One region of the Embleya sp. NPDC020886 genome, then DNA from elsewhere that is predicted to be linked to it. Evidence: riboswitches for the same ligand, from Rfam matches in the RefSeq annotation. Region 1 holds a riboswitch; the other holds the start of a gene.

Evidence for each region. Region 1 has a riboswitch for cyclic di-AMP ahead of ACH4U8_RS32325 (transglycosylase family protein). Riboswitches for the same ligand answer to the same signal wherever they lie in the genome.
Region 2: it holds a riboswitch for cyclic di-AMP, as region 1 does, so the genes downstream of both, ACH4U8_RS35805 (transglycosylase family protein) here and ACH4U8_RS32325 (transglycosylase family protein) in region 1, are expected to answer to the same signal.

What each region holds. Positions count from the first base shown of each region.
Region 1 covers NZ_JBIRRX010000011.1:158,636-165,785, forward strand. The annotation lists gene ACH4U8_RS32320 (glycerophosphodiester phosphodiesterase family protein) at 1-364, shown strand, start outside; gene ACH4U8_RS32325 (transglycosylase family protein) at 515-1,798, opposite strand; cyclic di-AMP (ydaO/yuaA leader) riboswitch at 1,830-2,061, opposite strand; gene ACH4U8_RS32330 (hypothetical protein) at 2,799-3,050, shown strand; gene ACH4U8_RS32335 (aldo/keto reductase) at 3,151-4,023, opposite strand; gene ACH4U8_RS32340 (ATP-binding protein) at 4,278-5,552, shown strand; gene rhaI (L-rhamnose isomerase) at 5,712-6,878, shown strand; gene ACH4U8_RS32350 (bifunctional aldolase/short-chain dehydrogenase) at 6,966-7,150, shown strand, end outside.
Region 2 covers NZ_JBIRRX010000014.1:69,312-76,461, reverse strand. The annotation lists gene ACH4U8_RS35825 (hypothetical protein) at 1-133, opposite strand, end outside; gene ACH4U8_RS35820 (hypothetical protein) at 450-776, opposite strand; gene ACH4U8_RS35815 (bifunctional lytic transglycosylase/C40 family peptidase) at 1,002-2,159, shown strand; gene ACH4U8_RS35810 (PIG-L family deacetylase) at 2,305-4,338, shown strand; gene ACH4U8_RS35805 (transglycosylase family protein) at 4,449-5,807, opposite strand; cyclic di-AMP (ydaO/yuaA leader) riboswitch at 5,812-6,033, opposite strand; gene galE (UDP-glucose 4-epimerase GalE) at 6,495-7,150, opposite strand, start outside.

The DNA.
Region 1 (7,150 bases):
TCAGGTCGGCAAGCCCGGCGCCTCGCCCTGGCTGGGCGGCCTGGACATCGACGACTTCGGCGGCGACCCGCTGCGCGCGATCGCCTCGTTCGGGGCCGGCACCTTCTCGCCCGTGCACGGTTTCCCGCAGAACGGCAAGGTGACCGATCCCGACTACCGTCCGTACGTGACCCGGGAGATGGTCGCCCGGGCGCACGCGCGGGGCATCAAGGTCGTGCCGTGGACCATCGACGACCCGGCGACCATGGCCAAGTTGATGGACGACGGCGTGGACGGCCTGATCACCGACTACCCGGACCGGTTGCGGGAGTTGCTGGCCGCGCGCGGACTGCCGCTGCCCAAGCGGTATCCGGCTCGCGGCTGATCGATCCGGCCGCACCGGGGGCCGGGCGCGGAAAGGGTCCGGGCGCGGAAAAGGGCCGGGCCCGTCGACACGTGGTCGACGGGCCCGGCCCTGGCTGCGGCTACTACACGGCGGCTGTTGCCGTGCGGTTACTGCCTGTTGACGCTCGGATCAGAGGTTGACGCCGTGCGCGCGCAGGTAGGTGACCGGGTTGATGCCGCTGCCGTAGTTCGGGGTGGTGCGGATCTCGAAGTGCAGGTGCGGGCCGGTCACGTTGCCGGTCGCGCCGGAGAGGCCGATCTGCTGACCGGTGCTCACCGTGGCACCCACGCGAACGCTGATGCTGGACAGGTGCGCGTACTGCGAGTACTTGCCGTCCGCGTGCTTGATGACGACCTCGTTGCCGTAGGCGCCACCGTTGCCGGCGCTGACCACGGTGCCCGAGGTGATCGCCTTCACCGAGGTGCCGGTGCCGACCACGAAGTCCTGGCCGGTGTGGCTGCCGCTGGACCACAGCTTGCCGCCGGTGCCGAACGCGGTGCCCAGCGAGCCGCTCACGGGAGCGACGTAGCCGGAGGCGTTGACCGAGGAGCTGCCGGCCTTGACCGAGGCACCCTTGGTCGCGACCGGGGCCTTCTCCTTGACCGTGGTCTTCGGAGCGACCTTCACCGACGCGGAGGGCTTGGCCTGCGACGTGGTCGTGGTCGTGGTCTCGGTCTTGGGCGCGGCCTTCGGCGCGACCTCGGCCTTGGCGGTGGCGGTGGCGGTGGTGGCGGTGGCGGCCTTGGCCTTGCCGGACAGCTTGAGCTTCTGACCGATCTGGATGACGTCCGGGTTGCCACCGATTACGGCGCGGTTGTCGGCGTACAGCTTGTGCCAACCACCGGTGACGGCCTTGTCCGCGGCGATCTTGGACAGGGTGTCACCCTTGACCACGGAGTACGAGGAGGTGGTCGACGCGGCGGCCGGGACGACCTCGATCTTCGGGGCCGGGGCGGTGGTCGGCGCGGACTCGGCCGGCTTCTCGGCGGCCTTGGGGGCCACCGTGACCGAGGTCTTGGCCGAGCCGGCGGCCTTGGTGCTCGGCGAGACGGCGGGCTTGGCGCCGCCCTTGGTCAGACCCGCCGGGCCGGAGGTGTTCGGCCACGCGCCGGGGCCCTGCACGGCGAGGACCTTCTCCGCGATGGCGATCTGCTGGTCCTTGGTGGCCAGGTCGGCACGCGGGGCGTACTGCTGACCGCCGAACTCGTTCCAGGTGCTCTGGGTGAACTGCAGGCCACCGTAGAAACCGTTGCCGGTGTTGATGTGCCAGTTGCCCGAGCTCTCGCCCATGGCGACCTTGTCCCAGGTGGAGACCGAGGCGGCGTTGGCGGTCGCGAGACCGGTGATCAGCGGGGCGGCGACGATCGCGCCGGCCATTCCGAGGGTGAGCGCGAGACGCGTCTTCTTGGGCATACGGGCAGGGGTGTTGAACGACTGCACGAAGATTTTCCTTCTCCCACGCCTACGAAGTGAGCTGTCGGATTCGGGCTGGAGAGTCTCGCCCGGCCGTGTTCGGCCCTCGTGAGAGGGACGGGCACGGCTTCACCCCAAGCCGTCCTAATGGGCGTCTGTGTCACAGACGCCCGGGACGGCATTCCACTTGGTTCCCCCGCTCCTGCCTTTCGGGTTTCGTACCGTGGCCTCGCTCCGGCGGCAGGATTCGGCGAACCGGGAGACCATTTCGCCGAGCACCGGACCGGTGTGGCGAAGCACCAAGCTACGCACACCCCGACCGGGAACCAAACATCACGATTCGCCGAAACCGAAAAATCAGGACGTAAGCGTGGAATATCGGGACCTAAAGTCCCGGACGCGGTACGCATTGTGCCCGAGTTGCTCACGCTGAGCCGATAGGGGAATCACCATGGGTGAAATTCCGGAAAACTCGGTTCACGCTGCGTACGAGTTCCTGACCATCGGTATGCGCGATGTGACGTGCGTCATGCGCTCGATAGCGGAGTGTCCGAATTACCCCTATATATACGTCCCAATTTGCCTGCCGGCCCGGTCTCCGCCGGGGTTGTGACCGCCGGGAAGTGGTGCGCGTCTCGGGGCTTCACTTGGATTCGATCCGCCTCATGGGGGCGACGCTCTCCGGCAGAGCCTGCTGTTTCGCTGCCCGGCCGGCGTCGTCGATACCGAGTACGTGGCGCGGGTGGGTCGAGATGGCCCGTTGCATCAGGGCGGCGCGTTCGGGGTTGTCGGCGGTGGCCTCCCGGGACCTCGTAGCGGGTGCCCGGTCGAGCGCGACCGGGAGCCGTATCGGCTCGGCGGTCCCGGCGACGGGACGCTCGCGGCACCGGGCGCGGCCGGTCCCGTTCGGGCCCGGCCCCGGTCACCCCCCGTATTCAGGCCCGCCAACCTCGTCGATCGGGTGGCTTGGGACGGAGGGGGTGGGGGCATGGGGGCGGGCATGGAACGATTCGAGATTGCCATCTTCCCGTTCAACGACCAGGACATGGCCGCCGACGCCCGGGGCCCGGCGGTGCGCTCGGCGGTGGTCGAGGCCACCGGCGAGGTCGGCGCATCGGGCCATCCGCGCTACGCGGGTGAGGGTGTGGTGGCCGACATCGACCCGAGGTCGCGCACGGTGGAGGCGATCACCATCGACGGCGCCGAGATCGAGGACGGGTGGAGCGTGCGGATCGTCCCGGCACCGGGCTGAGCCGATACCGACGAGGGCGGCCGTCGACACCGCGGACCCGCGGGTCGAACAGCCGCCCTCGACATCGTTTCCGGCCGACCCGGCGGGTCGGCGATCGGGCTCAGACCGCGGCGGACAGCGCCTCGAACTGCTCGTCGGACAGTCGGATTCGGGCCGCCTCGGTGTTCTCCTCCAGGTGCGCGACGCTGGAGGTGCCCGGGATCGGCAGCAAGACCGGGGAGCGGTGCAGCAGCCAGGCCAGCGCCAACTGTGAGGGCGCGGCGCCCTGTTCCTTGGCGACCTGCTCCAACGGACCGCCCGGCCGCGCGAGTTGGCCGGTGGCGATCGGGAACCACGGGATGAACGCGATGTTCTCGGCCGTCGCGTAGTCGAGCACGCTCTCCGACTTGCGGTCGGCCAGGTTGTACAGGTTCTGCACGGAGACGATCTCGACGATCTCCCGGGCCTCGCGCAACTGCTCCACGGTGACCTCGGACAGGCCGATGTGCCGGATCTTGCCCTCCTGCTGCAACGCGCCGAGTTCACCGAGCTGGTCCGCGAGCGGGACCTGCGGGTCGATCCGGTGCAGCTGGTAGAGGTCGATCCGCTCCAGGCCGAGGTGACGCAGGCTCAGTTCGGTCTGCTGGCGCAGGTATTCGGGCCGGCCCAGGGCGCGCCATTCGCCCGGTCCGGTGCGGGCGAAGCCGCCCTTGGTGGCGATCACCACGTCCTCGGCGTACGGGTGCAGCGCCTCACGGATGAGTTGTTCGTTGACGAACGGGCCGTACGAGTCGGCCGTATCGATCAGATTCACCCCCAGTTCGACGGCGCGGCGCAATACCCGGATCGCCTCTTGGCGGTCCTTTGGTTCGCCCCAGACACCGGTTCCGGTGAGTTGCATGGCGCCGTACCCGAGCCGGTGCACCGGCAGGTCGCCGCCGAGCGGGAAGACACCGGAGGCGTGGGCGGGGCCGGACGCGGACGAGACGGTCATCGGTTCTCCGTAGGGGTCGGGCGGCCCGGGCGGGCCGGACGGCGCGGACGAGGTCGAGGCCATTGTGCCCCGGGCCTCGGGCGTGGTCACCGGGATACGTCCCGCACGCGTGGTGCAGGTCCCCGGTGACGTGTCCATCCGCAGGATGACCAAGTTCGGGCGCGTACTTGTACACAACGACGCATTCGCGGCAGGGCGCTGCTCCCTAGTGTGTGCCACTCGTCGAGGCACTCGATCCACGGATGGAGCTGTTCATGGTCTGGCTCATACAGGACTATCGCGAGGAGGACCTCGCGGCGGTGGTGCACCTGATCGACACCACGACCGAACTCGGCCAGGAGTCGGTCTTCTCGCTGTCGGAGTGCATCAACGCGCTGACTTCGCGACAGCCGGCGGTGGTTGCCCGGCGGGACGGCGCGGTGGTCGGTGCGGCGCTGGCCACGGTCTCCGAGGGGCGGGCCTGGGTGATGCGGATCGCCATCTCGCCACCCGCGCGCGGCCTGGGGCTGACCAGTACGCTGCTGCTCGCGCTGGAACGCCGGTTGGTCGAGGACCGGGTGCGCCGGATCGCCTACGTGCTGCCCGAGGAGGACTCGCGCGAGTTGGGGCTGCGCAACGCGGGCTACGAACGGCGGCCGGCGGTGGCCTACTTCGAGAAGGTCGAGCCGGTCGACGACCATGCGGCGGAAACCCTGGACCGGCTCGGCGGGCGGATGTTGCCGGGCGACCTGTGGTCGAAGGTGGCCGGCATGGAGGTGGAGAAGAACCTGATCGAGCGGCGGGTGGTGTTGCCACTGGCGGATCCCGAGCGGGCTTTCCGACACGGCGTCGAACCGCCCAGCGCGATCGCGTTGTTCGGCCCGCCCGGGACCGGCAAGACCACCTTCGCCCGGGCGATCGCCTCCCGTCTGGGTTGGCCGTTCGTGGAACTGCTGCCCTCGCGGCTGGCCGACGGCGGCAACCTGGCCGCCGCGCTGCGCGAGGCGTTCGGGCGGCTGGCCCGGCTGGAGCGGATCGTGGTGTTCATCGACGAGGTCGAGGAGATCGCGCCGGTCCGGCACGCCCGGCCCAGTGCCGGCCACGCGGTGACCAACGAACTGCTCAAGCTGATCCCGGCGTTCCGCGAACACGGCGATCGGCTGCTGGTGTGCGCGACCAACTCGGTGCGCTCGCTGGACCCGGCATTCCTGCGGCCGGGGCGGTTCGACTACATCATCCCGGTGGGCACACCGGACGCGGACGCGCGGCGGGCGATGTGGACCCGGTACGCGTCGGCGCGCCCGGACGTGGACCTGGACGCGCTGGTGGCGGCGAGCGAGCTGCTCACCCCCGCCGACATCGGGCACGCGGCCCGGATCGCCGCCCAGGCGTCGTTCGAGCGCGACCTGTTCGACGAGTCCGCGAGCGGCGAGGGACCCGGCGCCCACACCCGCGACTACCTGGACGCGCTCGCCCAGTCCCGCCCCACGGTGACCGCGAGCATGGTCGAGCTGTTCGAGGAGGACATCACCACCCACGCCCGGGTGTGAGCCGATCGGGCGCCGCGCCGGCCGGGCCGCCTGGACCCGGGCGGCCCGGCCGGCGCGCCGACGGCTGCCCTTGACGTGTCCGGCTACGGGGTCGTACGTTCGTTTGCGTTCGATTGAAACGTTTCATTTTCTTCTCGGTGGTGTCAGGAGAGTGCTTCCATGACGGACGACGCGATGGTGCGGGCCGCCTTGCGTGCTCAGCGGATCGAGACCCCCTCGTGGGCCTACGGCAACTCCGGCACCCGGTTCAAGGTCTTCGCCCAGCAGGGTGTGCCGCGCGATCCGTTCGAGAAGATCGCGGACGCCGCACAGGTGCACGCCTTCACCGGCGTGGCGCCGATCGTCTCGCTGCACATCCCGTGGGACCGGGTCGAGGACTACACGAAGCTGGCCGAACACGCCCGGGAGCACGGGGTGCGGATCGGCGCGATCAACGCCAACGTCTTCCAGGACGACGACTACATGCTCGGCAGCGTGACCAACCCCGACGCCCGGGTGCGCCGCAAGGCGATCGATCACCTGCTCGCGTGTGTGGACGTGCTGGACGCGACCGGCTCGCGGGACGTGAAGTTGTGGTTCTCGGACGGGACGAACTACCCGGGCCAGGGCGACATCGCCACCCGACAGGGGCACCTGGCCGAGGCGCTGGCCGAGGTGTACGCCCGGCTCGGTGCGGATCAGCGCATCCTGCTGGAGTACAAGCTCTTCGAGCCCGCGTTCTATCTGACCGACGTGCCGGACTGGGGTACCGCCTACGCGCACTGCCTCAAGCTCGGCCCCAAGGCCGTGGTGTGCGTGGACACCGGACACCACGCGCCGGGCACCAACATCGAGTTCATCGTGGCGTTCCTGCTGCGCGAGGGCCGACTCGGCGCGTTCGACTTCAACTCGCGCTTCTACGCGGACGACGACCTGATGGTGGGCGCGGCGGACCCGTTCCAACTGTTCCGGATCATGCACGAGGTGGTGCGTGGCGGTGGGCTCGACCCGGCCGAGGGGGTGAACTTCATGCTCGACCAGTGCCACAACATCGAGCCGAAGATCCCCGGCCAGATCCGTTCGGTGACCAACGTCCAGGAGGCCACCGCCAAGGCGCTTCTGGTGGACGCCGACGCGCTGACCGATGCGCAGCAGGCCGGCGACGTACTCGGCGCGAATGCCGTGCTGATGGATGCCTACAACACCGATGTCCGGCCGCTGCTGCGGGAGTTGCGCGAGGAACAGGGGCTGGCGCCGGATCCGGTGGCGGCCTATCACGCGTCCGGCTACGCGGAGCGGATCCGGGCCGAGCGGGTCGGGGGCACGCAGGCCGGCTGGGGCGCCTGAGCCTTCCGGGTGCGGGTGCGGGGCGTGGGCGTGCCGGTGTTGCCGCCGTGTTGTATCGATGGTTCCGATTCACAAGGAGATTCGCCGATGTCCGGCACCTCGTCCGAGGTCGATCGTCTGCTGGAGCGTTCCCGTGCGCTGGGGGCGGATCCGCGTAACACCAACTATGCCGGGGGCAACACCTCCGCCAAGAGCGAGGGGACCGATCCGGTCACCGGCTCGACGGTGGAACTGATGTGGGTCAAGGGCTCCGGCGGCGACCTGGCCACGTT
Region 2 (7,150 bases), on a different contig from region 1:
ACACGATGACCACGGCGATCACCACGACGACGCCGATCCCGGACAGTATGGGGTTGCGCCTGGGCTGCGGACTCTCCGGTGAGGAGGTGGGTCTGGGCAGCCGGGTACGCGTGGCGGGTTCCTCGTCGTTCATGGCCTGTCCCCCCTCACCGCGGCAGGCCGGAAGATACGGACGACCTGCGCGCACAACACAGTCCCCGGGGGCGGAGTACCGCCGGGTTCGGTTGCAGCCGGAACGATCTTCCCAGACGGGAACTCATTCCGGTGGCGCCGTACCGATGTGTGAACACAGGCTCGATTGTCCGGTAAAGGGACCCGAATTGCTGCTTTGCCTCGAATGCGGAATGGGGCATTCCGTTTTCGGGGCGCACGGCGCACCGAAGTGCGCCGCGCCCGGGACAAAACACCACGGGATTCGCCACCTTGAGGACGGCAGGGTGCGAATCGGTCTAGATCGCCATCCCGTACACAATCGTGAACAGCGTCCCGAGCGATCCGATGATGAAGACGCCGGTCAGACCGGCGATGATGAGGCCCTTGCCCTGCTCCGCGCTGAACGTGTCGCGCATCGCGGTGGCTCCTATGCGTTGCTTCGCAGCGCCCCAGATCGCAATGGCCAGGCATAGCAGCAGGGCCACGGCCATGATCACCTCGACCATGATCCGGGCTTCGCCGCCCAGCCTTGCGAACGGGCCCCAGTTCGGAGCTATGCCGCCGATGATCGTATTGATGTCGCCGTTGCCGCCGTTGCCTTCGCCAAGAAACACGTTGTTCACCGCCCCCGAGGTCGGGCTTTTGGTTGCCTCCGGTCGCATTCGACCGGAGGAGTGGGTCGTTCGTTTATTGTGCTGTGGGGAAGCCGATCGGGCTACCACCTCGGCAAGTGTGTCTGCTCACTGTGTGTATCACGGGTGATTGCGCTGAGCAATCTCGGCGCGCACAATGTGCTCGGAGTGTCCGTCGCGGCCCGTCCCGGCCGCGGAGAATCGGGGGTGCCTGCGATGCGCAAAGCCTGGGTGGCCGGTGGCATCGCATTCGCGGTCCCCTTCGGTCTCGTCGGTCTTCTCACTGTAGGCGTCGGTGCGATGCAATCCGCGTCCGGCAGCCAGACCGGGGCCGGCGGCTCGATGACGCTCGCGCCCGGCACGGTGCCCGCCGCGTACGCGGCGGCGATCGACAAGTGGGGCCGGCTGTGCCCGGAGATCTCGCCGCCGCTGCTGGCCGCGCAGCTCTACCAGGAGAGCGGCTTCGACCCGAACGCGGTGAGCAACGTGGGGGCCCAGGGCATCGCCCAGTTCATGCCCACCACGTGGCCGGAATGGGCCACCGACGGCAACGGGGACGGCAAGTCCAGTCCGTGGGATCCCGCCGACGCCATCCCGGCCGCCGCGCGCTACGACTGCTCGTTGGCCAAATATGTCGCCTCGGTGCCCGGGGACCGGACCAACAACATGCTCGCCGCGTACAACGCGGGGGCGTACCGGGTGATGCAGTACAAGGGCATCCCGCCGTACACCCAGACCCAGGACTACGTGAAGTCCATCCGCTCGCTGGAGCAGAGCTTCGGCGTGGTGCAGACCCCGCTGCAGCCGATGGCGCTCGCGGCCGGTGCGGTCAACTGGGCGCAGACCAAGCTCGGTACGCCCTACCTGTGGGGCGGCGAGGGCACCGCGGCCGACGGCGGCCGGTTCGACTGCTCGGGGCTGACCCAGGCCGCCTACGACACCGTGGGCATCAAGCTGCCCCGGGTGGCCAACGACCAGTGGAACGCCGGTCGGCATCCCTCCCGCGACCAACTGCTCCCGGGCGACCTGGTGTTCTTCGCCACCGACCTGGGCGACCCGCGCAGCATCCACCACGTCGGGATGTACGTCGGCAACGGCCAGATGATCCACGCGCCCTACACCGGCACGGTGATCAAGTTCGGCCCGATCGACAAGCCGGACTACATCGGCGCCACCCGGGTCACTCCCGAGGGCGCCAAGTCGCTGCCGGACCGCCGCCCCGGTTCGACGAACAACGACTCGGGCGCGGGCAGTCCGGCCGCCGACCCCGGTGGGTCCGGTGGGTCCGGGGCCGCAGGCGGGAAGGTGCCGGCCCGCCTGCCCGCCGCGGCCGAGCCGCGCACCGCGGGGTCGGGCGGCGCACGGGCGCGCTGAGCGCGGGGGCGATCCGGCGCACGGGTCGCGCGGCCACGCCGGCCGTGCGCGGTGCGTCGGATGTGCCGGGTGCGGGTCGCGGTCGCCGACCGGCGATGATGAGGCGGTCCGCCCGCGACGGCACAGCAGAAAGGCCCCGGCCGAGATGGCGATGATCCCCGGCACCGGCAGGTTCACCGCGGTGGTCGGCGTGCTGGCGCTCGGCTTCGCGCTCGCGGTGGTGAAGGTGACCGGGCCCTACGGGTCGCCCCCGTATCACGCGCCGACCTCGCCGATCGGGATCGAGACCCTGGCGCCGCGGTCCGGCCCGACCGGCGCGGTGATGCAGGTGGTCGCGCATCAGGACGACGACCTCTACTTCATGAACCCCGACGTCGATCGGGCGGTGCGCGCCGGCACGGACAGCGTGACGGTCTTTCTCACCGCCGGCGAGGCGGACGGACGCAATGGGCCGGGTGGACGCCCGGATCCGTCGGCGTACGCGGCCGCGCGCAACAACGGCTCGCGCGCCGCGTACGCGTTCATGGCGCTGGGGGATCGTGCGGCGCGCTGGGAGCGGCACAGCGTGCGGCTGCGCGACGGCGCGCACGCCGAACTCGACCACTTGGTGGACGCCCCGAACATCAAGCTGGTGTTCCTCAACACCCGCAAGGAGGAGGGCATCGGCGCGCACGGGCGGCTGCGCACGTTGTGGAACGGCACGGAACGCGAACTCGACACGCTGGCCGCCCGGGACGAACCGGCCGGCGGGCCGTACGCGTACACCCGGGACGGTCTGATCGACTCGCTCGCGGATCTGATGCGGGCCCAGACGCCGACCGTGGTGCGCACGCTCGACCCGGACCCCGATCGACAACGGCACGACCGGGCACACCCGGCGCACGCGGACAACGGCGGCGTCTCGGACCACCAGGACCACACCGCCGCCGCGCGGTTCACCTGGGAGGCGCTGCGCCGGTACAACGACACGCGGCCGGCCGCGAACGCGGCGGCGATCGCCTACCGGGGCTACTACAACGAGCGCTGGCCGCACAATCTCGCGCCCGAGGCCCGCGAGCGCAAGGACGGGATCACCCGGGTGTACGGCTGGACCGACCGGGTGCGGTACTGCCCGGGACGGGTGGACTGCGGCGATCTCAAGGTGCGCGACACCGCCGCGCGCAGCAACTGGCCGCAGAGCACCACGTATCGCTTCCCGGACGCCGGTCCCCGGCCGGTGCTCGGCGCGGACGGCCGGCTGACCGCGTGGGCGGTGCTCGGCGGCCGGATCACCCGCTGGACCCAGGACGGCGTCGGCGCCGCGACCTGGTCCCCGGCGCGGTCGATGCCCGGTCCCGGCGACGGCGAACTCGCCCCGGGGCCGGCTGCGGTGCGCACGGCGGACGGTCGGATCGCGGTGTTCGCGCTGCGGATCGGCGGCGCCCGGCGTGCCGATCGGGACCGGTTCGAGATCGTCACCGCGACCGAGGCGACGCCCGGCGGCACATTGGGCCCATGGCGGGCCCTGGGCAGCCCCGACGACGGCGAACGCGGCCCGGGCGCACCGGTGGTCCAGGCCGACGGCACGGGTGGGCTGCACGTGTTCGTGCGCAATCGGGACAAGGGGATCAGCACCCGTTTCCGGCCGGCCGGCAGCGAGGCGTGGTCCCCCTGGCGGGACCTGGGCGGCGGCGAGATCGTCGAGGGGTTGAGTGCGGTGACCCGCCCGGACGGTGGGGTGAGCGTCTTCGGCACGGCCCGCGAGGGCATCCGCCACTGGGACGTGGTCGGCGACCGGTCGGGCCCGCCCGGCACGATCGCGGCCGAGCGGCCGGTGGGCCCGCCCGCGGCGTCGGTGGGCGCCGACGGTCGGATCGGCGTCGCCTACCGGCGGGCCGGCGCCGCGGAGATCGCGAGTGTGCTCGAAGTCGGGCCCGGCACCTGGTCGCCGGGTGCCTCGCGCGGCGCGGGCGCGGGCTACGAGGCGCTGTACCCGCTGCCCCGGCCGGACGGCACCACGGACCTGGGCACCCGGGACGACCGCGGCCGCCCGGTCCTGGTCGGGCCGGCCGGCGCGGCGCTCGTGCTCGACGAGCCCGCGGTCGCGGTCGGTCCCACCCTCGCGTCGGACGGCGCCGGAGCGCCGGTCGCCCTGTGGCTCGGGCCGGACGGCACGTTGCGCACCGCCCGGCCGTCCTGACCGCGCCCCCGGCATTCGGCCGGGCCGACCGGGTGCCGCCCGTCCCGACACGCGAACGGCGGGCGCTCCCCGAGGGGAACGCCCGCCGTTCGGCGCGGGAGAGCGGTGGATCAGACGTTGACGCCGTGGCTGCGAAGCCACGTCATCGGGTTGACCGCGGAGCCGTAGTTCGGCGTGGTGCGGACCTCGAAGTGCAGGTGCGGGCCGGTCACGTTGCCGGTCGCGCCGGAGAGCGCGATCTTCTGGCCGGTCTGCACCTTCATCCCGGCCTTGACCGAGATCGAGGAAAGGTGCGCGTACTGGGTGTACTTGCCGTCCGCGTGCCGGATGACGACCTCGTTGCCGTACGCGCCGCCCCAACCGGCCGACACGACGGTGCCCGAGGTGACCGCGCGCACCGTGGTGCCGGTCGAGACCGCGAAGTCCTGGCCGGTGTGGCTGCCGCTGGACCAACGCGAGCCACCGGAGCCGAAGCTCGCGGTGAGCGTGGCGCCGGAGACCGGGGAGACGTACGAGCCGGAAGCCTTCTCGGTGCTCGCCGAGGCGGGCTTGGAGTCGGTCTTGGCGGCCTCGGTCTTGACCGAGGTCTTCGGCGTGGCCGGCTTGGCGGTCTCCGTCTTCGGCGTCTCCGTCTTCGGCGTCTCCGCCTTCGGCGTCTCCGCCTTCGGGGTCTCGGCCTTCGGGGCCTGCGGCTTCTGCACCTCGATCTTCGGCGCGGCCTTGCCGTCGACCGCGAGCTTTTGGCCCGGGAAGATCAGGTCGGGGTTGTCGCCCACGACGCTCTTGTTGGCCTCGTACAACTTCGGCCAACCGCCGGGCACATGCGCGGCGCCGGCGATCTTGGAGAGCGTGTCGCCGGCGACCACGACGTAGGACGACGTGGCGGCGGAGTCCGCCTTGGCGACCGGTTCGGTCTTGGGCGTCTCGGTCTTCGGCGTCTCGGTCTTGGGCGCCTCGGTCTTGACCTCGATCTTGGGCGCGGCGACCGTCTTCTTCGGCGTCTCGGCCTTGGGAGACTCGGTCTTGGGCGTCGACTTCGGCGCGGTCTTGCCGGCCGAGGAGCCGGTGTCCACGTCGGGGGTCGCGCCGCCTCGGGTCAGGCCCGCCTTGACCGAGCACACCGGCCAGGCACCGGGGCCCTGGCTCTTGAGCACCTTCTCGGCGATCGCGATCTGCTGGCCCTTGGTCGCCTGGTCGGCCCGCGCGGCGTACTGCGTGCCGCCGAACTCGTTCCAGGTGCTCTGGGTGAACTGCAGGCCGCCGTAGAAGCCGTTGCCGGTGTTGATCTGCCAGTTGCCCGTGCTCTCGCACTGGGCGACCTTGTCCCAGGTGCTCACGGAGGCGGCCTGGGCCGTGCCCGCGCCGATGATCGGCATGGCGACGCCGACTCCGGCGACACCCGCCGCGGCGATCAGACGCGTGGTCCTACTGGTGCTGCGACGGCGATGACGCCCGGTTCCGGACAGCATGGCTGGATCCTCTCCCACGCCTACGAGGTGAGCTGTCGGATTCGGGCCGGAGATCGATAGCCCGGCCACATCCCGAAGGACGTGGCTTCACCCCAAGCCGTTCGCGGCGTCCGATCGTTTCGATCGGGGCCGTTCGCGGCGGTTCACCTGTGGTTCCCCCGCTCCTGTCGTGTGGTGCTCGTCAGCCTCCCGAACGGCCGGCGACAGGATTCGGCGTACCGGCGATCGGGGTCCGTGTGGGATACGGACGGATCGAACGCTAAGCAGGCCCGGACGTAGATCACAAGTCCGTGTCGGATAGACGTCGAATATCCGATTTGCGGTTGAGCGCAATGTAGATGATCCCTTACGGAAAGGACCGTAGTTGGCGTTCCGTGCCGGATCCGATGGAAATGCGTGACAGTGGCCCCGGGTCGCCGTCCATACCGAACGCCCGGAATCGATCACCTACGCCCCGCTCGTCACATCGGCATCGCGGGTAGCGTCGCGCGAACGCGCCTTTGCCCACCGCTGCGAACGCCCGCACCCGCGGCGGGCGTGATTCGCCCCACAGGTCAAATGCCGCATATCCGATTCGTCCCGGGCCACTTCCCGCCCACCGCACGGTCCCGGGCGATCCTCACCGGCGACCGAGGTGCGTCGCGCCGGCGGCCGACGGCCCCGGCGCGACGCCACCCGCCCCGCGGCTCAGCCGCGGGGCGTCCGCCAACCGGCCCACGCGCTGCGCACCATGTCCGACGTGTCGTGCCGGGCCTTCCAGCCCAACTCGGTGGTGATCAGGTCGGCGCTCGCCACCACCCGGGCCGGGTCGCCCGCACGCCGCGGCCGCACCTCCGGAGCCAAGTCGCGCAAACCGGTGACCTCGCCGATGAGTTCCACCATCTCGCGCACCGACGTGCCCTCGCCGCGACCCACGTTCAGCACCAGGCGCGCGTCCGGATCGCCAGCGAGCCGACGGGTGGCGGCCACGTGCGCCTCGGCCAGGTCCACCACGTGGATGAAGTCGCGCACGCAGGTGCCGTCCGGGGTGTCGTAGTCGTCCCCGAAGATCATCGGCGCCTGATCCGCCGTCAACTTCTCCAGCACCATCGGCACCAGGTTGAACACGCCCTTGTCCGCGAGCTCCGGCGCGCCCGCGCCCGCGACGTTGAAGTAGCGCAACGAGGCGTACGAGATCTTGTGCGCGCGCGCCGTGGCCTTGATCATCCACTCGCCGACGAGCTTGCTCTCGCCGTACGGGTTGATCGGCACGCACGGGGTGTCCTCGTCGACGAGGTCGACGTCGGGCATGCCGTAGACGGCGGCGCTGGAGGAGAACACGATCCGGGTGACCTCGGCCTCGA